Crateriforma conspicua: one gene and its partner. The protein of the gene in region 2 binds, or shares a complex with, the protein of the main gene of each other region. Links are inferred from orthologs where the notes say so. Each region holds a gene or a part of one and is shown on either strand. Other genes may lie near its edges. The genes, in order: lpdA and Mal65_RS12195.

Region 1 (10,820 bases), 2.1 Mb from region 2 along the record:
TCAGCTGATCGACCGTCGACATATCGATGCCGTAAAAGCACGGTGCGATGATCGGCGGACAGGCGACACGGACGTGAATTTCACGAGCCCCACCGACGTCACGGATACGATCCAACAAGACGTTCATGGTCGTGCTGCGGACGATCGAATCTTCCACCAGGATCACACGTTTGTCCTGCAGGACTTCACGCAGCGGAGTGTATTTGGTGGCCGCCTTGGCTTTGCGATTGCCGCCTTCGATAAACGTGCGACCGGCATAGCGGTTTCGGATCAAACCTTCGCGGGACGGGATCGACAACTCGAAAGCCATCGAATCGGCGGCGGCTTTGCTGGTGTCGGGAACCGGAACAATGATCGTGTCTTCGGGATTCAGATCGACCTTATTGAATTCCCGCTCGGCCATCGCCAGTTCTTTGCCCAAGCTGGTCCGGCTCAGATAGACGCTGCGGTCATCCAGGGTGCTGGCAACGTTGGCGAAATAGATCCATTCAAAGAAACAGTGCGCGGTCTTTTCCGATGGCATGAACGATTCGATTCGCACGCCTTGTTCCGGATCGACCAGGATGGCGTGTCCGGGCGGCAGCGATTTGATCTGGTCGTTTTCAAATCCCAAATTCAATAGAGCGACGCTTTCGCTGGCCGCGGCCACCAATGGACCTTCGTGCACGTAGCACATCGGCTTGATGCCCAGCGGATCGCGGGCGACGATCATTTCGCCTTCGGCGGTCAGGATTGCCAAACTGTACGCACCGTCGAACCCGCCGCAGGCCTCGCGCAGAACACTGACCCAGTCAACCGGACCGGTACTGCGGGATAGGATCCGGCCGAATTCATGCATGATGATTTCGGTGTCGGTGTCCAACCGCAGATGGTGATCGCCGTTGGCCAGCAAACGTTCCTTCAACAGGCCGTAGTTGGACAGTTGACCGTTGAAACAGAACGAGAACCACTTTCGCTTGTGGATGTGGACGCGCTCAAACGGCTGGGCGTACTCGCGATCATCTTGCCCACACGTCGCGTATCGCGTGTGACCGATCGCGGCCCGACCGGCCAGCTGCTTCATCAACGCTTCGGTCTTTTCCCGATGATTCAGCCGAAACACCTCGGTCACCGTCCCCACATCTTTGCGGATCTGCAACAGCGAAGGTCGGTCCGGATCATAGGTGGCCATTCCGGCGGCCAGTTGCCCCCGGTTTTGAATGTCCAGCAACATTCGGGGCAGCACGCGGGAGATTTGTCGCGGGCCGTGCTCGGTGCACATCGGGCTGCGACCACGGCCGGACAGATGGTATATCGCCGCGACACCGCACTCGTGATTCAGTTCGGCCATGAAGATCGGGGGGTTGCCGTAATGGGGGCCAAGAATTCGCCGTTGCCGGTGGTCATTCTCGGACATTCTTCGCCCGGCACCAGACCGGCCCGGTACTCAATCAATCTTAACGGTCGATCGACCCTCCGCAAGAAACGAAAAACGGCGACCTGGCACCACCCGCCGGAATGCCGATCGACCGGCAATCACGCACTGCCACCGCTTCGGCAGCGCCCTAGCCGACAACGCGATCGCGTGGAAAATGGTGGCATCCATGGACAAGCCTAGCCAAGACCCGTCATCGAACGCTGATACGCCCGATTTTGCCGTCCGCGAAATCCCGGGGACCGAACAACTTTTGCGACAAGCGGTCGTCGAAAACGCCGAAGCGGTTGTCGTCAAAGTCGGCACCCGCGTGCTGACCCGTCCCGACGGTACGTTGGACATCCAGCGGGTCCAGCGGCTTTCGTCCCAACTGTGCCGCATCGCCGATTCGGGTCGTCACACGATCATGGTCAGCAGTGGGGCCGTCGGCGCCGGTGTCGCCAAGCTGAAGCTTCCCGGCCGCCCCAAGTCTCTGGGTCCTTTGCAGGCCGTCGCTGCGATTGGCCAGACCGATTTGATCCGTGCTTACGAACAGTCGTTCGCCACCCACGGACGCCATGCGGCACAGGTGCTGTTGACCCGGAACGATCTACGTCGCCGCAGCGGTTACCTGCACGTACGCAATGCGCTGCTTGGCATTCACGATCTTGGGGCGATCGCGATTGTCAATGAAAACGATTCGGTCGCTGTTGCCGAACTGCGAACGACTTTTGGCGACAACGATCGCTTGGCCGCCCACGTCGCGGGCCTGTTGGAATCCGCGCTGCTGATCATCCTGTCGGACATCGAAGGGCTGTATGACGGTCACCCCGATGAACCCGACAGCCATCCGATCGGTTTGATTCGTCGCCTGGACGACGATGTATTGGGCCTGGCATCGGACAACACCAACACCGTCAGCAAAGGCGGCATGCGTTCCAAACTGAAAGCCGCGCAGATCGCCGTTTCCCACGGCCACCCGACCATCATCGGCCCCGGTCGCCAAGACGACGTGTTGGATCAGATCATGGCGGGCAATCCGGTGGGCACACTGTTCATGCCCAAGGAGAAAACGATTCGCGGCCGGCGTCGCTGGATCGGCGTGGCAGCCAGCGTGATCGGCGAAATCAGCATCGATGCAGGAGCCGCCCGCGCCCTGTCCGAACGCGGCAGCAGCCTGTTGGCGATCGGCATCACCGGGGTCAAAGGCAATTTCCCACGCGGCAGCGTCGTGCGAGTCGTGGGCCCCGACGGTCGAACGGTCGGACGTGGGCTTAGCAATTACCGCAGCAGCGAGATCACCAAGATCAAAGGACACAACAGCGACCAGATCGGCGATCTGTTGGGCCACCGTCCCTACGAATGCGTGATCCATCGCGACAACCTGGTCGTCGATGTCGTCGAAGACTGACGCGACGCAATCAAGCGACCGCTCAGCGAACCGCTATCACCAACCGATCGGAATGATCTGACTTCTGCACGACCGCTTGGTCAAACGACGGAGGCCCCGTCAGCGAACGGGCGTCATTGGAAAACCCATAGCGTTCGGTCGGAATGCCCCACAGGTTTCGGTTCAAACGGCTGTCGGCGTTTTCGTCATGGTAAACGGCCACGGCGAAGCGGCGGGGTAGCTTGGCCGCTGGCAACTGAAACGTCGCCCCGCCATCGCGAACCTGCACTTTGTCGCGATAAATCGCGGATGCAGGATCATTAAAACCATCGGGTGAATCGTAAACGGCCAGCATCATGTTGCCGCGATCGGCCGCCGCTCCGCGAGCAATGATGCGGTAGGACGAAGCCCCCGATGACACCTTGGTCGACTTCGCCTTGGACACTGCGGCGGGCATTGGTCTCTGGAGCGACGTTTGGATCACCGGCTGAATCGCCCCGACAAGCCCATCGGAGTCCACATCGGCTTCGTCGCCGGTGGTGCCCAAGTCATCGACCGATTCGGCGCCGGTTTCAGGAATCGGGATCAGTGAATCCTCCGGTGGCTGGATCGCTCGTCCGTCGGGAAAACGGGGGGGGACGAAACGCAATTGGCGACAGGCCAGCACTCCGGATCCAAGAAAGAAGATACCGACAGCGAACATCACCAGGAAATTGCCGTTGTTTTCCTGCCACAGCGAAGCCGCCGGCTCCGCGGCAAATCCCGCCGCTCCACTGTCCCAGCCGCCATTCCAAGGGCTGGTCGTGGAGGACGAATCAGCCGTCTCGACTGAAACTTTCGCATCGTTTGTGTCTTGATGCTGGGTCATACCACCTGTAACCGGTCCTGAGGTGAAAATTCGTGCCTTCATGTTGATAAAGGGTTACGGGATCGGCAACCCTAGCCGGTCATGTTCGGCCACGATCCCCCCAGAAAGAACATCACCACCGACAGGGCGATCCCGCCGCGAATTTCTGCCGGGCTGTCTGACCCCGGCACATCACGGGCAATCCTGTGGACGGGGGACGCTTGGCCTTGCCAAAACGCGGACGAATTGCCACACTTTCCGGTTGCGAGCTGCAGCCCCTGGCGACGCCCGGCGACCGCTGCCGCTTGCACCATTTCCCAACATCGCAGCGCGAACGCTTTTTCATTCCGCTTCATTTTTGCCGACTGGTCGGCCCACCCTTGGGCCCCGCGGCGCGTCCGATCGTCAATCCGATGGGACCATGTGACGGAAGACCGAAGTCAACGAAACGCGGATCGCGTGGTGTGACGGGCATCGTCCCCACACCCTGGCTGTTCCACCCGTGGCATCTCAGGATGCCAAAAAGAGAGTTTCCGAACACATGGCACGCTATACCGGACCCAAAGCCCGCGTGAACCGACGCCTGGGCACCCTGATTTACGAAACCGCCGGCGCCGCTCGTGCGTTGGACCGCCGTGATTCGCCGCCGGGGATGCACGTCCGCGGTCGCCGCCCCAGCAACTACGGTGCGGCATTGATGGAAAAGCAAAAGATCAAGCACTATTACGGCTTGGGCGAACGTCAGCTGCGACGCTATTTCGAAAATGTCAGCCGCAAGGTCGGCAACACGGGCGAACTGTTGTTGTTGATGTGCGAACGTCGGTTGGACAACGTGGTTCGACGCGTCGGATTCACCAAGACTCGCCCGCAAGCACGCCAAGGCATCACCCACGGCCATTTCCGTGTCAACGGTGTCAAAGTCACCAAGCCCGGTTACATGCTTCGCCCCGGTGACATCGTCGAAGTCCGCAACCGTGAAAACTTGAAGAACCTGTATCGTGGCGTCATCGCCAATGCGTCTCCCGACGCGTTGGACTGGGTGACCTTCGATAGCGAAAACCTGACCGCGACCATTTTGGGTCTGCCCGGCGCAAGCGACATCAGCCTGCCGGTGGACGCGAACAGCGTGGTCGAATTCCTGTCTCGCTAGTTTCGGATTCGTTCGCGATTCCCGAATAGGGACAGAAAACAAACGCCAAGGTATCTTCGGGTGGTGGTCCCAGCGGGCCGGATTCGAAGGTACCTTTTTTGTTGGCTGAATTTTGCCGTCCGGCCTTTCTCGGAAATCCCGGTTTCGGCACCTCGGTTCGCCACCGGTGACACACACATCCATGCGAACTCGGTCGGCCGACCGTTTTGATCGCTTCCCTGATTTTTTACTTCGCTGAAACACAAACAAACTCATGCACGCTCCTGTTGTCGTTCTCGGTGGTGGCCCCGGCGGATACGCGGCCGCGTTTTTGGCAGCCGACGAAGGTTTGGACGTCACCATCGTCGAAGCCGAACCACGCCTGGGTGGCACCTGCCTGCTGCGTGGCTGTATCCCCAGTAAAGCTCTGCTGCACGTCGCCAAAGTCATCAAAGAAGTCGATGAATTGCGAGAAGATTGGGGGGTCGTCTATGACGAAAAACCGAAAATCGACATCGACGTCGTGCGTGGACGTAAAGACAAAGTGATCGACACGCTGACGTCCGGCTTGGGTGGTCTGGCCAAGCGACGCAACGTGACGGTCATCCGCGCTCGTGGATCGTTCATCGATTCCAACACGATGAAACTGGAAGGGGACGACGAATCGATCCCCGAAGGCGGCCAACTGACATTTGACCACTGCATCCTGGCCACCGGCAGCGTGCCGGCCATGCCCGGCGCGTTCAACATCGGCAGCGACCGCGTGATGGACAGCACCGGTGCGTTGGAACTGAAAGACGTTCCGGAAACAATGTTGATCGTCGGCGGCGGCTACATCGGTCTGGAAATGGCCACCGTTTACGCCCACCTGGGCAGCAAAGTCACCGTCGTCGAATTGGCCGAACGCCTGTTGGCCGGTGCCGACCAAGACTTAGTCAAACCGCTGGTCAAACAGATCAACTCGATGTGCGAGGGCCGCGTGCTGCTGCACACCAAAGTCGGATCGATGGCCGAAGTCGATGACAAAATCGAAGTCACGTTCGAAGGCCCACAGCATTTCGGCAACGAGCGTTTTGACCGCGTCTTGGTCAGCATCGGTCGTCGACCGGTCACCCAAGGCCTGGGCCTGGAAAACACCAAGGTCGAAGTCAATGAACGCGGTTTTGTCGTCTGCGATCGTTCGCAACGAACGGCCGACCCGTCGATCCTGGCCATCGGCGATGTCGCCGGTGATCCGATGCTGGCTCACAAGGCGACCCATGAAGGCCGTGTCGCCGCGGAAGTCTTGGCCGGCAAGAACGTCGCGTTTGACAAGTTCGCGATCCCCGCGGTGGTCTTCACTGATCCGGAAATTGCCTGGGCGGGTATCACCGTCGAAGAAGCCAAGGCCCAGGGCCGAAAGGTGGATGTGGAAGTTTATCCATGGGCGGCCAGTGGACGCGCTCAGGCCCTGGGGACCACCGACGGTTTGACCAAGTGGATCATTGACCCGGAAACGCACCGCGTGATCGGTTGCGGCATCGTCGGCAGTGGTGCCGGCGAACTGATCGCCGAAGCCGTGCTGGCAATCGAAATGGGTTGCGAAGTCCACGACATCACCGATGCGATTCACCCCCACCCGACACTGTCGGAAACGTTGATGAACGCCGGTGAGATCCACTTCGGAACCGCGACGGAAATCTATAAGCCGAAACGGCGTCCTTCGTCCGCATCGGCTGGCTGATCGGCCAGCCGATCGACACAGTCGTTCCCAGTCACGATCAAGCAGCGACGGTTTGTCTTTCAGATCAATCGCCGGTTCGCCCCTGTGGCGTCTGTGGTCCCTGGTGATCGCCGGCGAAGCCATCTTTGTGCTGCCGTTCGTGCTGCCTCGTCTTTTTCGGCCGGTGATGCTGGCCCAGTGGGGTATCTCCAATACCGATCTGGGCTTGGCGTTTTCCGCTTATGGGATCGTCGCCGCGGTGGCCTATTTTGCCGGCGGTCCGCTGGCCGATCGATTCGGCCCTCGCGTCATGATGACGTTGGCACTGCTATCAACCGCGGCATGCGGGTTGGCGTTGTGGGGACAGCCCAGCGCCACGCGTTTGCTTTGGACGTATGCCGCATTTGGCGTCACCACCATCTTGCTGTTTTGGGCTCCGATGATTCGGGCCACTCATGACCTGGCACGCACACAAACCCAGGGCAGGGCGTTCGGAATCCTGGACGCCGGACGCGGCCTATTTGCAGCACTGCTTGCCAGTCTGTTTAGTTTCGTTTTCGCTAGCCTAGTCGATGACGGTGGCGAAGCAGACGCGTTTCAAGCAATCCTGCTGTTGGCAATCCTGTCGGTCGCCGCCTCCGGTGCAATGATTTGGCTCGGCCTGAAACGGCCAGCAAACGATGCGTCGGACACGGCGAACCTTGGACAGGACGCCGACGCCCCCGGCCAAAGCATCAACGTCCAGGCGATCGGTCGGGTCCTGCGCCGGCGATCCGTCTGGCTGCAAGGCTGGATCGTGCTGTGCGCCTACTGCGGCTACAAGAGCATCGATAACTATGGCATCTACGTGGTCGACGCTTACGGCGCATCTTCGTCGCGCGCCGCGTGGGTCACAACGCTGGCATTTTGGGCCAGACCGATCGCCGCGTTGTCGGCCGGACTGGTGGCGGATCGCGCCGGACGCATGGGATGGCTTGCGGTGCTGTTCGCCGTAGTCGCGGTGGGCAACGGTTGGCTGGCCATCGATCATCGACCGACAAACGGACCGGCCGCGCTCACCCTGTCGGCCACCCCAGTCTTGTTGACCTTGCTGGCCTGCACCGCGGCCGCGATCTATGGTCTGCGCGGCGTTTACTTTGCCGTCTTTGATGATTTAAAGATTCCACCGACCTTGGTCGGCACTGCGGCAGGCCTGGTGTCGCTGGTCGGATTCCTGCCGGACATCTTTTTTGGTCCCGTGACCGGATGGGTCATCGACCGACATCCGGGGATCACAGGCCACCGAATGGTGTTTGCCGGGATTGCCGTCATGTCGGTTATGGGCGTCGCCGCATCGCTTTGGCAACGCCGTGACGTTTCAGACGCCGCGAATCCACTGGACCAAACATCCGCCTAAGCCGTTGCACGACGCGAGTTGCCGAAGCCCCAGAAATCAGTTCGACGATTCGTCCGCGGCGTCGGTTTCTTCCGTTTCGTTTTCAGACGATTCTGGTTCGTCCGATTCAGCGGCTTCCGACTCTGGCGCCTCAGACGCTTCGTCCTGGTTCATCTCTTCGGAACCGGACGAATCGCTTTCTGATCCAGAATCGGTCTCTTCGGATTCGGCTTCTTCCTGCTGCTTGGCCTTCTCGGCGGCTTCCAATTTGGCGGCTTCCTCAGCCAACCGCTTCTCTTCGGCTTCCTTTTCCTTTTGGCGTTCTTCCAACTTGGACGCCTGAGTCTCACGGACTTTTTCATACAAGTCCGGATCCATGTAGCCGTCTTCGTCCATCATTTCGACGAAGGTCTTCAGCGGGAAATCCTCGTCGAATTCCTGGCTGTCAATCGCGATGGCATAGCGACGAATCGAATCACGCAGATCTTCGGCGGTGTCGTCGATGATCAGAATCGGATAGTCGTCGAAGATATCGGCCCAAATTGCGAACGATTCTTCGTACAGTTCGATCGCTTTGTCCAGTTCGGCGTCCGCGTTGGCTTTTTCCGCTTCGTAAACCAACCGCCGTGCACGCACGGTTCGTTCTTCCTGCTCGGCGATGGCCAGTGTTTTCCAGTACTGGTAATTGATCTGCTTCCGATAGCCTTCGGTCTTATTGATTCGGGCTTCCAGATCGTCAATTTCGCCGGCCAAGCGAATGGCCCGCAATCGGACATCCGGATCGGTACGTCGTGCGACATCGGCCCGCGCCGGCTTGGTCTTGAACTCGGCCCCGCGACGGAGATTGAATTCGTCGCCGTTCATCTCGCTCAGCGGTCGATTCAACAACTCACGTTCGGTTTCCGAAAGTTTCGCTATCAGTTCATCGCGAACCGTCTGTGTGGTGTCGCCGACCAATTCGATGAACTGTTCATCTTTTTCGTCGCGTTGACGCTTCAGTTCGTCGATGCGATCGAGCTTGATCGTGAACGGCGCGGTGACCGGAATGCTGCGGTTGCCCAAGACACCCCAGTCCTCCGATGCAAGTTCCCACGCGTTCTGGGCTCGTTCATCCAGCACGCCCTCTTTCTCGATAGCCTCGGCGTGCTTGAACCGCCACTTGGGACCGGTTTCGTAGAAGTTGATCGGCGTTTGGCGACGAATCTTGACGCCGGAATCCACCAGGTCATAGCCACGATTCAACCACAGCCGACCGACCAACCAGTTGTCCGGTTTGCCCATCGGCCCGCGGGCTTCGGGGCTATCCACCGCAATGCCTTCGCCCAGCAGTTCTTCGTGCCAGACTTCGTCGTCGGCGAACAATTCACGGAATTGCTTCCGCTCGTCGCTCATGCCCAGCTTCTGGCCGTAAAACCATCCGGTGTACCAGACCAATCGCGATGCATGACGATTCTGCTTGACGCCGCGGGTCAGATAATCGGTGCCCTCACCAACCATGTTGTAACGCTGGCGGTAATCGTCGAATTCGCTGGAAACGTTGTAGGCCAGGTTCCAGGCTTGGAATTCCCAAACGCGGTCAAAGTGAGGCTGCAGAAGCGCGATGTTGTTCAGCGTCGCTTTCAGGCGGTCCCATTCATGGCGAACACTGAAGTCATGCGCCTTATTCCAAAGCAACGTCGATGCAACGCCACGCATCCCCAGCGAAGCCAGCTTCATCGTTTCACTGGCAGGACTGATTTCACCAAGATCGCTTTCGGCGATGTTGAACCGCTCGCGCATTTCCGCCAGTTGGCCGGCTCGGTCACCTTTGCCGGTCGCCGGCTGTCCCAACAGGAACAGCGGCACCAACATGACGACCAAGACGCCCAGATACAAAATTTTGCGTCCGAATGCCGATTTCAAATTCATGCCGCGATCTCACGCGATTTCAAAAAGAAGTAACTGACAAGAAACGCTAGCAGGCAGTAACCAAAAGTCGCCGCGGCGTGCCGCGCCAGCAATGCATTGAAAATGTCGAAGCCCGATGCCGCGTATTCCGCCGTGCTGACCATTTTGGGCAGGTTGGGCAGCGCCGTTGCGATCGCATCCAGCGAATAGACGATCGCCGCGTCCGCGGCTTTGATCACCTTGTTGGCCAAAACATCGACGTCCAGTTCTGTCGTCACCGAATCCTGTCGCAGCATCCGGACCATCGCTTCGATCGGACCGCCACCGCGGTTGACTCCCGAATCGATGTAATGCCGCGTGTCATAAATCTGTTCGGCCGAAAAGCCCAACAGAACACAAACGGCGGTGGCGATCATGGCGACCGGTCCGCTGAGGAACGTGCTGAACATCACACCGAACGCGATGACCATCGTCATCTGCAACCAGATCGAGATGTAAGCTTTGGCCAAGTTCCATTCGAACGAACTTTCGCCGGGACGCAGATAGACACTGCTCTTGGTCACGCCCAGATACTGGCCGCGGTCGACACAACGAATGACAACCTTGATACGGCCTTCGTCGTCCACGAGGTCGTCGAAAAGGCTCAGTTCCCGGGTTTCATCGCCGTCGCTACCTTCCATCGTCAACGGCATCAGACGCTCGTCGACTTCATACTCGTTGACCTCGAAGACGATCGGATTGGTTTCGATCTCTTTCGTGGGGTGCTTCAGCGACAACGACGCCCGCAGGGTTGATTCGATATCCCCTTTGTGTGTCCGAAAGGCGCGGATGGTCAGGTCCAGTGGGATACCGTCGGGGAAACGTTCCGGTGTGACATCATCAAACGTGAAAACGGCGGCGCACAATGTTCCGCCTTCGATGTAGCCATGCTCCAGCTTCTTGGGGCCTTGTGACATGCCGATCACACGACTGATGCCGCTGCTGCCGTAGCCACCGGGCAACGATTCGTCGCCGACGTTCAGACCGATTTCCTTTTCTTCACCGCGACGGTCAAAGAAGACGACTTCGCCGTAATGGGGAATGCGAGCCCGCAGATC
Region 2 (10,942 bases):
AATCGTCACGATTTCACACCGTTTGTCCCGTCCATCCCAAGTTTCACCCGCAAACTTGGAAATTTGTTTTTAAATCCCCAGGGCCCCCAAAAAGCCCGAAAGTGCACATTTTGAGCCGCCAGGCAGTAGCAGACCGAAGCCTTACAGTACCATTTGAGGGGATTCCTGGGCGGATTCGCACGCATATCTTGCAGGAACCCAACGAGCCCTGAGCACCGATCGTTTGGCGACGACGAGCCTCCCGAAGGGGATTCTAAATTGCTTTAAACGATTGCTTAGGATACTTTACGGCTCACTCGGAATTGCACTGCGACGCATGAGGTACAGTAGTATGTCGATCCGGTTCAGTCAGTCTTGTCCAACTTGCGGCCGACGCGTGGAGATTCGCGCCTCGTTGCTGGGCCACATCGTGGCTTGCCAACACTGCGGCAGCGAATTCGTCGCCAGCGATTGCGACGGCGACGGCCACCAACCACGCAGCACCGAAGAATTGATGCGACGCGTCGATCAGGTGCTGGCCCAGGCGGAGGTTTCCAAAACGCCCCCGGCCCCCACCAACGCTCCGGTGGCCGCCGTTCACCACCGTTAAGGGACGCCTGGTCCACGATCAACGCCCACGACCAACTCCCGCTTGATCTGTTGCCGATTCGGCGTCTCCAACCCAAGCATTGTCATCACGGCCCGGCCTGCACGGCACCGGGCCGTTTTTCTTTGGGGGATGGGGCGATCCGCCGGTATGATTTTGGTGCGTCTTCTTTGTGGCCGTTATCCGCCTGCCGTCTTGCCGGGAATCACCGTGTCTGGCTACTCTAAACGTTCCAGGCGGAGGCTTTTTCGTCGCACCGATCGGCCGTCGGACACGACGTCGACGGCGACCAGAAAGATGCCCGACTTTCGCGGCGGTTTTCAATCGCCCGACCGATCGGACATCCCTTTCCGGTGTGGCATCCAGCCAGACGATGCAACGCCCGTTCCGCCCCATTGCTTGCGGACTATTCTAGCCTTGGAATGCCCGCGCCCTCGGCCGCGATAAAGCCGTTTCAACCATCGGGAAATATTAGCGTCATGCAGGAATCGAAAACCGTCGCGAAAGCCGAAGTCGCCCAACAGCTTGGCGAATTACAAAAGGCCGCCAAGTTTGACACCGACGCAGCGGAAACGCAGGAATGGTTGTCATCGCTGGACTATGTGCTCAAAAGCAAAGGGCCGGACCGCGTTCGATTCCTGATCGATCAACTGCGCGATCGTGCGGCGGCCGAAGGCGTTCCGTTGTCGGCCGACACGGCGACGCCGTACGTCAACACGATTCCGCTGAAAGACCAACCGGCGTATCCGGGCAACCGCGAACTGGAACGACGCATCAAATCGATCGTTCGCTGGAACGCGATGGCGATGGTCGTGCGTGCCAACAAGCGTGGCGGCGGCGTGGGCGGTCACATCAGCACGTTTGCCAGCAGCGCGACGCTTTACGAAGTTGCGTTCAACCACTTCTTCAACGGACGCGGCGAAGACGGCTATTCCGGCGATTCGGTTTATTTCCAAGGCCACGCTTCGCCGGGGATGTATTCGCGTGCTTTCTTGGAAGGCCGGCTGGATGAAGCCAAGCTGGAAAACTTCCGCCGCGAACTGGAACCCGAAGGCGGATTGTGCAGTTACCCGCACCCGTGGTTGATGCCCAGCTTCTGGGAATACCCCACCGTCAGCATGGGCCTGGGCCCGATCATGGCGATCTATCAAGCACGCTTCAACGAATACCTGCGTGACCGCGGCTTGAAAGACACCAGCGGTCAAAAGGTTTGGGCGTTCTTGGGCGACGGTGAATGCGACGAACCGGAAACGCTGGGTGCGATCGGTCTGGCGGCTCGTGAAAAGCTGGACAACTTGGTCTTCGTGATCAACTGCAACCTGCAACGCCTGGACGGTCCGGTCCGCGGTAACGGCAAGGTGATCCAAGAACTGGAATCGATCTTCAACGGTGCCGGCTGGAACGTCATCAAGGTCATCTGGGGCGGCGAGTGGGATGAACTGTTGGCCAAAGACACGACCGGCTTGTTGGCCAAGCGGATGAACGAAGTCGTCGACGGCCAGTACCAGAAGTACACCGGCATGCCGGGCAGCTACATCCGCGAACACTTCTTTGGCAAGTACCCAGAACTGCTGGAACTGGTCAAACACCTCAGCGACGAAAAACTGGAAAAGATTCGGCGTGGCGGCCACGACCCGGAAAAGGTCTACGCGGCTTACAAGCGGGCGACCGAACTGAACAACGGCAAACCGACCGTGATTCTGGCCAAAACCGTCAAGGGTTACGGCTTGGGCGAAGCCGGCGAGGGTCGCAACGTGGCCCACAACCAAAAGAAGATGAACGAAGAGGAACTGTTGGAGTTCCGCACCCGGTTCGGCATCCCGATCAGCGACGAAAAGGTCGGCGAAGCACCGTTCTACAAGCCGCCGGAAACCAGCCAAGAAATCAAGTACTTGCGGCAGCAACGCGAATCGCTGGGCGGATACTTGCCCAGCCGTCCGACCGAACATCCGACGATGGAAGTCCCGTCGCTGGACGATTTCCGCAAGACGATCGCCAAGCTGGAAAACAAAGAAATCAGCACCACGTTTGCCGTCGTGCAAACGCTGGTCGCGATGTGCCGCGACAAACGGATCGGCAAGAACGTCGTTCCGATCGTCCCCGACGAATCACGCACGTTCGGGATGGAAGGCATGTTCCGCCAGTTCGGCATCTATGCCCACGCGGGCCAGCTGTACGAACCGGTCGATTCGGACTTGGTGACCTATTACAAGGAAGCCCAAGACGGCCAAATCCTGGAAGAAGGCATCACCGAAGCCGGTTCGATGGCCAGCTTCAATGCCGCGGGAACCGCGTACAGCTGTCACGGGATCAACATGATTCCGTTCTATATCTATTACAGCATGTTCGGATTCCAACGGATCGGTGACCTGATCTGGGCCGCCGCCGACATGCGGGCCAAGGGATTCCTGATCGGTGGTACCGCCGGCCGCACCACGCTGAACGGCGAAGGCTTGCAACACCAGGACGGACACAGCCTGCTCAACGCGATCGCGTTCCCCACCGTTCGCGCCTACGATCCGGCGTTCGCTTATGAAGTCGTCGTGATCATCCAAGAAGGCCTGCAACGGATGTACGCCGACGGCGAACAGTGCATCTATTACATCACCGCCGAAAACGATCCGTACAACCACCCGGAAATGCCCGAGGGTTGTGAAGAAGGCATCATCAAGGGGATGTACAAGTTCCGATCCAAGGACGTCGACAACGCCAAGGCTCGGGTGCAACTGTTTGGCAGCGGTGCGATCCTGAATTCCGCTTTGGCCGCACAAGAACTGTTGGCCGAAAAGTACGGCATCGCCAGCGACGTTTGGAGTGTGACCAGTTACACGCAACTGCGTCGCGATGCCCAAAGCTGTGCACGCTGGAACATGCTGCATCCGACCGAAACGCCGCGCAAGAGCTATCTGGAAACGATTCTCGATGGCGTCGAAGGCCCGTTCATCTCGGCCAGCGATTACGTGTGTGCCTTGGGCGAACAATTGACACCGTGGATCCCGGGCGACTATTGCGTGCTTGGTACCGACGGCATGGGACGCAGCGAAACTCGCGAAGCGTTGCGACGTCACTTCGAAGTCGACGCGGAATCCATCACCATCGCAACGCTCAGCCGGTTGGCCAATGCCGACGTCTTGTCCGCCGACGATGTCGCCGCGGCAATCAAAGAACTGGACTACGACCCGGAAAAGGCGGATCCGTACTATGCATGATCGGCCCGGTGCCGATCCGCATGGCCACGCCTGATCCCCATGCTCCTTTGAACCTTTCGACCTTTTCCGAACACGAACACCATCCCCCCGCATTAGCAACATGACCGAAGTCAAACTTCCCGAGTTGGGTGACGGCATCGAATCCGGCGATGTCCTTGAAATCTTTGTCAGCGTCGGCGACGTCATCAACGCCGGCGACGACATCGTCGAAATGGAAACCGACAAAGCCACCGTTCCGGTCCCGGCATCGGTCGGCGGCAAGGTGACCAAGATCACGATCAGCGAAGGCGACACGGTGCCCATCGGCGGCGTGTTGCTGGAAGTCGAGGAAGCCGCCGGCGCCAGCGGCGGCAGCGAATCGGCCCCCAGCCAACCGGAAGCCGCCCAGCCGGAGGCCAAGCAACCGGAACCCGCCGCGCCGGCGACGCCGGAACCCGCGGCAACGCCCGAACCGGAACCCGCACCACAGCCGCCGGCCGCGGCGACGCCGCCTGCTGCGGCACAACCCGCTGCTCCAGCCCAACAACCCCCGGCTCAACAGCCGCCAGCGGCCGCTCCCGCACCAGCGGCTCCGGTGCAACCACCTGTCGCTGCACCGGTCGCACCGCCCTCGGGTGCCGTGATTGCTGCGGGCCCGGCGATCCGACGCTTCGCACGCGAAGTCGGCGTGGATCTGTCGCGTGTCCAAGGATCCGGCGAAAGCGGACGCATCACCCGCGAAGACGTCTTGGCCGTCGTGCGTGCGACCAGCGGTGCGGCACGCCAACAAGCCGCCGCTCCCAATGCTGCGGCGGCCCCCGCGGCAGCGTCGGCAACCCCCGCATCGCCCACCTCGGCAGGCACCGCCGACGTGGACGACTTTGGGCCGATCCGTGTGGAACGGATGAGCAAGATCCGTAAAACGATCGCGGCTCAGATGCACAACTCTTGGACCACCGCGCCTCGCGTGACCAACTTCGACGACGCCGACGTCACCGATTTGGAACGGTTGCGATCCAGCAGCAAAGAAGATTACGCGGCCCAGGGTCTGAAGCTGACCACGATGCCGTTCTTGATCAAGGCCGTCGCGACCGCACTGCGTCACCACCCGATCATCAACGCCGTGGTCGATGAAGAAAACGGCCAAGTCATCTACAAGGATTACGTCAACGTCGGCATCGCGGTGGACACCGATCGCGGATTGGTCGTGCCGGTGATGCACAACGCCGATCAAATGGGCGTGCCAGAAATCACACGCAGTCTGGCTGAAATGGCCGGCCAGGTCCGCAGCGGCCAATTCGCCGTCAACGATTTGCGTGGCGGCACGTTCACGATCAGCAACTTGGGCGCGATCGGCGGTCAATTCAGCACGCCGATCATCAATGTTCCCGAAGTCGCGATTCTGCTGGTCGGCCGCAGCCGCAAGCTGCCCGTCGTCATGCCCGATGAAACGATCCAGCCGCGTTTGATGATGCCGCTTAGCCTGTCGTACGACCACCGCCTGGTCGACGGTGCCGCGGCGGCACGATTCTTGAACGACGTGATCGCGTATTTGGAAGCCCCCAGCCGTTTGCTGTTGGCTCTGTAACCACGAATCACTGGCCACAGATCGCTCGTCGGTCAGGGCTTGGCGGCCCGGACCGACGTTGGTCCCCGGACAGGTTTCATTTCGGTTGCGGATCCATCACGATCCGCACCGGCAAGAATCCGACGTGTCGAATGGCGGCACCGCCGTTGTAAAAACGCACGCCGCCGACCTCGCGACCATCGATCCGTTGGTGCGTGTGGCCGAATACGATTCGGTCGACTCCGCGTCCGTCGGTCGGATGTTGGTGCCGCATCCAATGCAGCAATCGCCGGCACGTTCGGTCGATCGGATGCACCATCTTGGCGGTCGCCCAGTGCAATCGAAACGCGATCGCCGCATCATAGGCTCGATTGTGCAAATTCCCGGCCGGCCGCTTGCGGCTCCACTTGTGCCGGTACTTTTCAAACGATTCTTGGGTGCCCTGTTTTTCGATCACGTCACCGTGAACAAACAGGGTGTCGGCGATCCGCATCGCGTCCAGCCCGTTGGCCAAATTCGAACGTGAATCGGACCACGTGGCGATGCGATCTTCAAACGGTTGGTGGGCGTCGTGGTTTCCCCGCAGATACACAAACATGTGATCGGGAAATTCAACGCACCACTGGTCCAGCCACTCGATGGCCGCATCAATGGTTTGGTGCGTCGAACCGACGCGGCTCCAGCGAAAATCAAACAAGTCTCCGCCCCACACACACACCTGGCTCCACCGGACCGCTTGTCGGATGGCATGGGCATGTTGATCGGCGACGCAGCGGGAACTGAACAAATGCAGATCCGAAATAAAGCTGACGCGTGCCGGCAACGGCCGATTCTGGGTCAGCGGATGCTGTGTCCAGTGGCTAATCATGGTCAAACTTCAATGCGTCAAACTTCAAGACGACGAACCAGGGGACGTCAAAGTGGCGGCAACCGGAATCTTCCGCGTCGGGATACCGCGACTTCCGTGCCAATGGCGTGCCGGTCACCCGGCGTCGCCCCATCACAAGGATCGAATCATTAGAATCGTTCCAGCCGGCCACCACATCCGCCATCACAGATGATGACCGATCGGCCTTTGGCGGCTCCACCCCCAGTGACCGTATAGTACGACACGATGCGATCGAAACAGCAGCTTTCTCCGGCGGAAGAAGCCCAGCTTCGGCGACAGAAACGCGACAAGAAACATCATCGCAAACGCTGGATCAAAGAAAATCTGTACTGGCTGGTCTTTGCCGGCGTTTCCGGTGTCGCCGCAATCGGATGGCTCAGCTACATCGCGGTCGAACACTTTGCCGGCACGCGGATCGCCGAGGCTCCCGACACGTCATTGCAATCGATGGATGCTGCCCTAGCCGTCTATCGCAGCGGTGACGTGGAAAAATCAATCCAAGACGTCTATCAGCTGACGCGTTGGGAAGAAGGCGAACCGATCACCAAAGCGATGGACTACGCCAACCACTGGCTGGCGGAGTTTCTGGTCGACAAGGGATACCACATCCAAAGCCGCGAAGGCATGTCTCGGCTGCGTCATCATTTGCGTAACGCAGCCGCCGGCGATCCCGAAAACAACCAGCGTGACATCGATGCCATAGTTGCCATGTCTGTATTGGAATCGTCGACCGGCAAGTTGGAAGGGGCGGTGTACCTGCAGGAAACCATCATCGACGACCGCGGTGACGTGCGATTGCCGATGATTTGGTCGCTGATCGAACTGGGCCGCATCGACGATGCCGACCAAGCACTTCAAAAGGCCGAAGAAGCGTTCGCCGCCTCATGGCTGCAATCCAAAGAATCGTTCGCCGCCGGCATGCGGATGGCCGAGTGCCTGATGCTGCAAAGCCGATTCGACGAAGCGATCGATGCCGTCGATGATGTGGTCGCCATAAACGAAACCCAACGTCGCTGTCTGGATCAGATGCGGCAACGCGTTTTCCTGGCCGACTTTGCCGAACGCCACGCGAATCAACGTCCGGAATCCTCGCAGGTCGAACCACTGACCAGCCTGCTGGATCGTTATCCGGACTGTTTGCTGGCTTGGCGTCTGTTACTGCGTCTGGGAACCGGGCTGACGGCGGATGAAGCCGCCAATTTGCAACGCGACATCATGCGGATGGTGCAAGAACCGGTCGCCGCTGCATCACTGTCGATCGCCCGCGCACAAGTTGCCGTTGAAAACGAATCACTGGAGAAGGCGGAATTGTTGGCGCGGCGGGGACTGGAACAGGCCCAAGCCGTCGCGGCCGGCCAGATCGATGCGGTCGTACGGGACGAAATGACCACGGATACAGACACGGCTGATTCAAGCGACGTTTCCGATCGCACCATCCAGCCGCTGCCCGATCTCTCGCTGCGTGATGCCGCTAATTTGGTGCTGGCCCAAACCCTGCTGCTGCGTTATCGCAAAGAATCGCTGGCCGTTGATTCGGATGAAACCGACTGGTCGACATGGTTGGACGAAGCGTCACAAGTCATTGCACCGGTGGCCCAGCGAAACCCCGACCACCTGATCGTTAAATCCACCGAGATCGCGATTGACTGGCCCAAGTTGTCCCAAGAAAAACGCAACGGTGCCGTCGCGACGTTGTATGCCGCCTGCAGCGACTATCCCCGCGACCGCTGGTTACGCAGCGAATTGTCCATCGCGCTGTTGGCACAGAATCGGATTAAGGAATCGTCCCGCGCCAGTATCGAGGCAACGGAGATATCGCTTTCCGGAAGTGATGCCGACCTGGACCGTTTGCCGCGAACGATCAACACCGCCGTCATCGCGGTCGAAGGCGGAAACGATCAAGATTCGGTCATGGAAGTTTCATCCATGCAGCGATGGTCGCAAATTGCCGTGCGTCACTGGAATGTTCGACTTGCCACCACGATGGACGAATTGACCGACGTTGACCGGCAAGGGCGTTTGGGCAATGCTCCGCTGGATGAAACGATCTGGGGCCTTCGCATCGGTCGCTGACCGACGTGCCCGACGACGCGGTCGAACAACGGAATTTCCAGCTTGATGAACGATGTATCCAATGCCCCCAGGGCGACGTCCGACCCGGACGCGACGGCCGGTCGCCTGATCGTGATCGGTCTGGCCGTCTTGGCGGTCACGGCGGGGTTGATCTACTGGTTCTACACGCGTGCCCACGAAACCGATTTTCAACAATCGTTGATCCATTCTCTGATCGCCGGCGGCATCGGTGGATTGGCCGGATTGGTGATGATCCAGATTGGCCTGCGACGCCGTGGATACCGACCGGTGTTGCCCGCGGCTCTGGGGGTCGGCCTGTTGCTGGCGATCGCCTGTCTGCGTTTCGAGGGCTTCAGCGGCGAAATGGTCCCCACCTTTGCCTGGCGATGGTCGGGAACCGGCCGCATCCAGCCAATGCAATCCGATCCCAAAGGCACCTCGGCCGTGGATGCGTCGATCCAGCCGACGGCGGAAGACGAAGCGATCGATTCGTTGCCCGACCATTTGACCGCTCGATTCCCACAATTTCTTGGCCCCAACCGAAACGGCGTTCTGCCCCAACGTCAATTCGCGATCCCCACCTCGGTCGACGAAGTGGAACAGCTTTGGAAGATCGGTGTGGGCAGCGGCTGGGCCTCCTTTGCCGTTGCCGACGGGCTCGCCGTGACGCTGGAACAACGCGACCGGAATGAATGGGTCACCGCGTACGAATTGATTTCCGGTGATCTGATTTGGAAAGTCACCACCGACGCGTATCACTTCAACGCACTGGGCGGCGAAGGCCCACGCAGCACCCCAACGATCGTCGGCGACAAAGTTTACACCCAAGGTGCAAGCGGACGTGTCCACTGCATCCACCTGCGCAGTGGTGATGTCCTGTGGTCGGTCGACTTGTTGGAAATGGCCGGCTGGGATCAATCCGCATCAGAATCTGAAATCGAATGGGGACGATCCGGTTCGCCTTTGATCGTCGACAACCTTTGCGTGCTGCCCTACGGTGCCGATGAATCGTCCGACGATGCAAACCAGCGCAGCCTGATCGCACTGAATGCCGACACCGGCGACGTCGTTTGGAAATCGGGCGACGCCCAAATCAGCTACGCGTCCGCCCAACTGATCCAGTTTGACGGCGATGGTGCCCCTAATTCGCGACAGATTGTGATCGTCAACGAAGTCTCCATCACCGGTCATGCGGTCGACGACGGCACGGTCCTGTGGTCATTCCCGTGGGACGGCGATTCATCGGGCGGTGCCAACTGTGCCTCCGTCATTCCCGTCGGTCAGGATCGCTTCTTGATCGGCAAAGGCTACGGCGGCGGCAGCGCGCTGGTGCAGATGTCGTACACCGGCGATGCATGGGCGGCGGATGAAATCTGGGCCAGCTCTCGGCTGGTGAAAACCAAGTTCAATCATGCGGCGGTCGATGGCAACATCGCCTATGGCATCAGCAATGGCATGTTGGAATGTGTCGACTTGACCGAGCCTGATCGACGCTGGGTCCAACCGCGTCGCGATCGATGCGGCCAGGGTCAACTGTTGCTGTGCCAGGATGTCCTGGTCGTGCAAACCGAACCCGGTGCCATCAGTCTGTGCGAGGCCAACCCACGAGAATTTGTCGAACTCTTGCGTTTGCCAGCCCTGGAATCCAAGACATGGAACATCCCCACCGTCGCCGGACGATACGTGCTCGTTCGCAACGACCGTCACGCCATCTGTTTTCGGTTCCCAGAACTTGCACCCGAGTCCATCGACGACGCCACCACCGATCCAAGGGATCCATGACCCGTGATCACTGACCCACGCAGCATTGACATTGAACCGCTGGACTTTCTGGTCATCGCGCCGCATCCCGACGATGCCGAACTTGGCATGGGCGGGACCATCGCCAAAATGATCGATGTCGGCATGCGTGTCGGTGTGCTGGATTTGACCTCCGGCGAACCCACCCCGCACGGCAGCGAATCGATCCGCCAGGCGGAAACCGCGTCGGCCACCGAAGCCCTTCGTTTGACCTGGCGCGGCAATGCCGGCCTGACCAATCGCAAGCTACAAGCCACCTTGGAAGCCCGCGAATTACTGGCCAGTTTCTTTCGGATGCTGCGGCCGCGATGGCTATTCGCTCCGTACTGGATGGACGCGCACCCCGACCATGTGGCGGCAACGGAACTGGTCGAAGCGGCTCGGTTTTGGGCCAAGCTTAGCAAGACGGACATGCCCGGCGATCGATTCCATCCCGAACGAATCTATTACTACTTTTGTATCCACCTGCGATTGGCTGTTCAGCCCGGCTGGATCGTTGATATCAGCGACCACTGGGACCAAAAAATCGCTTCGGTGATGGCGTACGAGAGTCAATTCATCACCGGGCGGCCGACCGAACCACCGACGATGATCGATCGTGTCCGTGACGATGCGGCGTACTGGGGAAAGCTGATCAATCGTCGCTTTGGCGAACCGTTCGCGACCAAGGAACCACTGGCGATCGATTCGCTGCGCGATTTGATTTGAAATTTGGCGTCGGCTTGATACATGGTGGCAGTGTCAGCGCATGAAAAAAGCCAAGTCGATCCCGTGGGACCGACTTGGCCGTTGATCGATAATCGTCAGACGCTTCCTTGGCGGTTGGATCGTCGGGCGAC

What was found.
Region 1: the proteins of Mal65_RS12195 (region 2) and lpdA are in contact, whole or in part, in a crystal structure (PDB 1EBD), measured with the Geobacillus stearothermophilus proteins. The link is inferred for Crateriforma conspicua from one-to-one orthologs. Residues at the interface, in WP_033016211.1 of Geobacillus stearothermophilus: Ile130, Ala131, Met132, Pro133, Arg136, Arg140, Glu141, Asn155, Arg157; in WP_049624544.1 of Geobacillus stearothermophilus: Pro340, Ser341, Asp344, Tyr345, Arg403, Asp406, Val408, Glu431, Ala432, Gly433, Asp438.

Annotation. Positions count from the first base shown.
Region 1 is NZ_CP036319.1:1,137,153-1,147,972, reverse strand. What follows is about bases 4,422-7,257. They hold lpdA (dihydrolipoyl dehydrogenase), read left to right. Parts: upstream 4,422-5,033; coding sequence 5,034-6,482; downstream 6,483-7,257. Other genes in these bases: Mal65_RS04140 (MFS transporter), read left to right, coding at 6,535-7,257; rpsD (30S ribosomal protein S4), read left to right, coding at 4,422-4,780. In the rest of the region: Mal65_RS04170 (amidophosphoribosyltransferase), read right to left, coding at 1-1,330; proB (glutamate 5-kinase), read left to right, coding at 1,584-2,804; Mal65_RS04160 (DUF2141 domain-containing protein), read right to left, coding at 2,827-3,693; Mal65_RS04155 (hypothetical protein), read right to left, coding at 3,723-3,986; more of rpsD, read left to right, coding at 4,172-4,421; more of Mal65_RS04140, read left to right, coding at 7,258-7,857; Mal65_RS04135 (IRE (iron responsive element)), read right to left, coding at 7,894-9,744; Mal65_RS04130 (ABC transporter permease), read right to left, coding at 9,741-10,820. UniProt on the Escherichia coli protein: Lipoamide dehydrogenase is a component of the glycine cleavage system as well as of the alpha-ketoacid dehydrogenase complexes.
Region 2 is NZ_CP036319.1:3,221,607-3,232,548, reverse strand. What follows is about bases 3,171-6,128. They hold Mal65_RS12195 (2-oxo acid dehydrogenase subunit E2), read left to right. Parts: upstream 3,171-3,895; coding sequence 3,896-5,362; downstream 5,363-6,128. Other genes in these bases: Mal65_RS12190 (metallophosphoesterase), read right to left, coding at 5,439-6,128; aceE (pyruvate dehydrogenase (acetyl-transferring), homodimeric type), read left to right, coding at 3,171-3,795. Outside these bases: Mal65_RS12205 (hypothetical protein), read left to right, coding at 377-589; more of aceE, read left to right, coding at 1,066-3,170; more of Mal65_RS12190, read right to left, coding at 6,129-6,209; Mal65_RS26465 (hypothetical protein), read right to left, coding at 6,202-6,393; Mal65_RS12185 (hypothetical protein), read left to right, coding at 6,456-8,303; Mal65_RS12180 (BamB-related PQQ repeat family beta-propellar protein), read left to right, coding at 8,349-10,085; Mal65_RS12175 (PIG-L family deacetylase), read left to right, coding at 10,173-10,811.